DNA from 2 places in the Roseomonas sp. WA12 genome. Region 1 is predicted to be linked to the other one. Evidence: predicted binding sites of a transcription regulator. Region 1 holds the regulator's gene; the other holds the start of a gene.
What was found. The regulator HrcA, encoded in region 1, represses chaperone genes, less so after heat shock. The targets are predictions, from matches to a motif close to GTTNGCACTCNCNNNNNGNGAGTGCNAAC.
Positions count from the first base shown of each region.

Region 2: the regulator HrcA is predicted to act here: its motif matches at 1,241-1,269, upstream of groES (co-chaperone GroES).

Region 1 covers NZ_CM135108.1:4,582,192-4,584,588, reverse strand. Annotated here, with positions in the region: gene ACVBD7_RS21705 ([protein-PII] uridylyltransferase) at 1-647, shown strand, start outside; gene hrcA (heat-inducible transcriptional repressor HrcA) at 720-1,769, opposite strand; gene rph (ribonuclease PH) at 2,247-2,397, shown strand, end outside.
Region 2 covers NZ_CM135108.1:2,921,014-2,923,410, forward strand. Annotated here, with positions in the region: gene groL (chaperonin GroEL) at 1-814, opposite strand, end outside; gene groES (co-chaperone GroES) at 868-1,167, opposite strand; gene ACVBD7_RS14075 (usg protein) at 1,431-1,706, shown strand; gene ACVBD7_RS14080 (AEC family transporter) at 1,737-2,397, opposite strand, start outside.

The DNA.
Region 1 (2,397 bases):
CCCTCATCCGGGAAGCCGAGGCGACCGGTGCGCCGCTGACCGTTCGCACCGAGGTGTTGGAGGATCGCGCGGTGACGGAGGTGACGGTCTATGCCGCCGACCATCCCGGCCTGTTCAGCCAGATCGCGGGCGCGCTCGCGGTCGCCGGCGCCAGCATCGTCGATGCCCGCATCCACACCATGACCAGCGGCATGGCGCTCGACACCTTCTGGGTACAGGACGCGGCCGGTGGCGCGCTGGATGCGCCGCACCGCCTCGCCCGCCTCTCGGTCATGATCGAGCAGGCACTCTCGGGCCGCATGCGGATCAACGACGAGATCAGCAAGGTGAAGCGCGAGCCCGCACGCCTCCGCGCCGTCACCGTCCCGCCCCGCGTGGTGATCGACAACCACGCCAGCAACACCCACACCGTCATCGAGGTGAACGGCCGCGACCGGCCGGGCCTGCTGCATGACGTGACGGCCGCCATCTCCGGCCAGGGCGTGCAGATCGCCTCCGCCCATGTCACCACCTATGGCGTGCGGGCGGTGGACGTCTTCTACGTGAAGGACCTGTTCGGCCTGAAGGTGGAGAACGAGCGCAAGCTGGAGGGACTGCGTGGCGCGGTGCTGAAAGCACTGGGCACGGCGCCGGTCGAGCCGGCCTGAATCCAGGCTGGCCCTGCATGAGAAGTCCTGAGGACCCCTAGGGAAGAGAAGGAATTCTCTCTCCTGGGGCGGTCACCCCAGCATCCGCCCGATCACCTGCGCGGTGTAGTCCACCACCGGGATCACCCGCCCGTAGTTGATCCGCGTCGGCCCGATCACCCCGATGGCGCCGACGATCTTTTCCTGCCCGTTGCGGAAGGGCGCCACCACCATGGACAGGCCGGCGGTGTCGAATACCCCGCTCTCGGCACCAATGAAGATCTGCACGCCCTGCCCGCGCTGGGCCAGTTCCAGCAGGCGGAGCATCGTCTCCTGCGCCTCCAACCGGTCGAACAGGGACTGGATCTCGGCCACGCGCGTCGCCTGGTCGATGTTCTGCAGCAGCCGGGACTGACCGCGCAGGATCAGCGAGCCACCGCCACCGCCCGCCCAGGTGGCAAGGCCGGACTGGACGACCTGACTGGTCAGCGCGTCCAGCGCAGTGCGGTTCGCCGCGATTTCGGAGGAGACGAGGTCGCGGGCGTCGTCCAGGGTGCGGCCGTTCAGCCGGGCGTTGAGGTAGTTGCCCGCCTGGGCCAGGGCGCCGGCGGGAAGGCCGGCCGGCACCTCGATGATGCGGTTCTCCACCTGCCCGCGCTCCCCCACCAGCACGACCAGGGCGCGGCCGGGGCCGAGGGCCACGAACTCGATGTGGCGGATGTTCGATTCGGCGTTCGGCGCCACCACCAGCCCCGCCGCCCCGGCGAGGCCCGAGAGCATTTGGCCGGCCTCGGCCAGCGTGTCCTGCATCGAGCGGCCGGAGGCGGCGCAGCGGATGGAGATCGCCTCCCGCTCGTCATCCGTCAGGTCGCCGAATTCCAGCAGCCCGTCCACGAAGAGGCGCAGACCGCGCTCGGTTGGCAGGCGGCCCGCGGAGGTGTGGGGCGCGTAGAGCAGCCCGGCCTCTTCGAGATCCGCCATCGCATTGCGGATGGTGGCGGGGGAGAGAGCGAGCGGCAGGCGGCGCGAGAGGGTGCGGCTGCCCACGGGCTCGCCAGTCTCGACATACAACTCCACCACCTGGCGCAGGATCGACGCGCTGCGATTATCCAGTCCCGGCAGCAGGGCGCCCGATGAGGACACTCCCGCCGAAGATCCCAGGGTGGCCCTGGGCGGGAGGATGCCAGCTGGCTGCTTGGGCTGGGCGCCCATTCCGGGACAGAACTCCGCACTGATGATGGACCGCATAAGCTAGGAAGGGGTTGCCGTCCCGTCAACGCGTCCTGCCTGAACCATGCCTGCAATCCCAGGCGTTTCATTTATCGGTTGCAAAGCAGGAACTGCCACACTCCGTCACAGTCGCGACATCCTTCCGTCGCAGGCCGCACTGCCCAATGCGGGCCTGCAAAGCGCAGAGGACGCCATGGGCGAGGCGAAAGGCATGCCGGAACGCGCTGCCGGGGGACGCGGGCTTCCCTCCGTTGGGGCCTGGGCGACGATGCTGGCCCTCTGGCTGCCACCGGGGGAGGCCGGGGCTGCGGAGGCGGCACGGGTGGCCACGTTGACAGGGGCAGGGCCGGGCGTGTTCCTCCCGCCACCCTGCCAGGAGAGGCCCGCCGCATGTCCGACGCCCCAAGCGATGTCGAGGCCCCAGCCCTCCGACCCCGTCCCTCCGGCCGCGCACCCGACGACCTCCGCACGCTGAAGCTGGAGCCGGGCTTCGCCCGCCATGCGGAGGGGTCCTGCCTCATCCGCATGGGAGTGACGGAGG
Region 2 (2,397 bases), 1.7 Mb from region 1:
TCAGGCCGCCACGCAGCTTGTTCACCACGAGCGTGGCCAGGGCCTCGCCCTCGATGTCCTCGGCCACGATCACCAGCGGACGCCCGGACTGCACGACGGCTTCCAGCAGCGGCAGCATCGGCTGCAGCTGGGAGAGCTTCTTCTCGTGGATCAGGATGTACGGGTTCTCGAGCTCGGCGATCATCTTCTCCGCATTCGTGATGAAATACGGGGAGACGTAGCCGCGGTCGAACTGCATGCCCTCGACGACGTCGAGCTCGGTCTGGATGGACTTGGCTTCCTCGACGGTGATGACACCCTCGTTGCCAACCTTCTCCATCGCCTCGGCGATCATCTGGCCGATCTCGGTCTCGCCATTGGCGGAGAGCGAACCAACCTGGGCGACCTCGGCGGAGGTCGTGATCTTGCGGGTCTTGCTCTGCAGGTCAGCGACAATCACGGCCACGGCCTTGTCGACGCCGCGCTTCAGGTCCATCGGGTTGAGGCCAGCGGCCACAGCCTTCGCACCCTCGCGGATGATGGCCTGGGCCAGCACGGTCGCGGTCGTGGTGCCGTCGCCGGCCAAGTCGTTCTGCTTCGAGGCCACTTCGCGCACCATCTGCGCGCCCATGTTCTCGAACTTGTCGGCCAGCTCGATCTCCTTGGCGACGGTCACGCCGTCCTTGGTGATCCGCGGCGCGCCGAAGCTCTTGTCGAGCACGACGTTGCGGCCCTTGGGGCCCAGCGTGACCTTCACGGCATCGGCCAGGATGTCCACGCCGCGCAGCATGCGCTCGCGGGCACTGGCGCCGAACTTGACGTCCTTCGCAGCCATCTGAATGTCCTTTCTTGTGTTGGGAAAGCGCCGATCAGCTCCTTACGGAGCGATCAGGCGGCCTTCTCCACGATGCCCATGATGTCGGACTCCTTCATGATCAGGAGCTCCTCACCATCGAGCTTGACTTCGGTGCCCGACCACTTGCCGAACAGGATCCGGTCGCCAGCCTTAACGTCGAGCGTCACGACCTGGCCGGCCTCGTTGCGCGCGCCGGCGCCGACGGAGACGACCTCACCCTCCTGGGGCTTCTCCTTGGCGGTGTCGGGGATGATGATCCCGCCGCTGGACTTCTCTTCGGCCGTCACGCGACGGACGAGAACGCGATCGTGCAGGGGACGAAACTTCGTCATGCGGTTCTCTCCTCAGTCTGATCTCTTGGGATGAACCCGGCCGGGAAGCCTGGGCCAGGGCCCCCGAGGGCCCGTTAGCACTTGCCCCCGGTGAGTGCCAGCGATCTAGGGGATCACCCCCCTTTCCGTCAAGTCCGGCAGCACTCGCGGAGCGAGAGTGCCAAAGCATTGATATGAAAAATTTATTGTCTTCCGCCTCTCATATCGCATGGCACCATCGGCCATGGGCGGCGCCGTTGCCGCCGGGTTGAGGAGGTAAGGGCATGCATCTCAGGGGCATCGAGCAGGTCGTCCGCATCCCCGAATGGCATCTGACCACCGCCGAGATTCTCTACCGGCTACCGGACCACCCCACCGTTCTTCAAAGCTTCATCTGGCAGAAGATCGACCGTGCCCCGAGCTTCCCGGAACTGCACGGCTTCCTGGACTTCTGGCGCCGCGACATCGAGGGAAAGCTCTACTCCGTCCGCGTCGCCTCCGCCGCCCTATGGCGCCCGGCCGAGTTCACCTATGCGGAAGGCGAGTTGCGCCTGCACTGAGTACGCACTCCCGTGGCGGCCCAACGGCCGTCACGGCCTCGCCACACCGAAGGTGGTGACCCATCCCAGCACCAGGGTCAGCGTCACCACCGAGATCATCGTGCCGAGCAGCACGGCGGCCCCCGACCGCTCCATGCCGATCGCGTAGCGGCGCGACATCAGGAAGGCGTTCGCCCCCGTCGGCATGGAAGCCAGGATCACCGCAACGGCCAGGTCCAGCGGCGGCAGCCCGGCCAGCCGCCCCAGCCCGAACACCAGCAGCGGCAGCACCAGCAGCTTGAAGAAGGTGATCACCAGCGCATCCACCCAGTCCCGCCGGATCTGGAAGTCCCGCAACGAGGCGCCGAGGCAGAAGAGCAGCAGCGGGCTCGTGCCCCCGCCCAGGATCTCCAGGAAGCGCTGCAGGAACAGCGGCGGCGCCGGCAGCAGGATCGCCCAGAGATTGCCCGCGACCACGGCCATTACGACAGGGTTCCGCACCACCGAGTGCAGCGTGGTCCGCAGCACCCGCATGGGCGAGGCGCCCGCCGACATCCCCATCTCTGCCACGATCGTCGTCAGCGGCAGCATCACCAGGGAGTACAGCCCGATGATCGCCGTGGCCGGCCCGATGCCGGAGGGGCCGAAGGTCGCCAGCACCACCGGCACGCCCATCATCAGCGTGTTTCCGAAGGAGCAGTTGAGGGCGAAC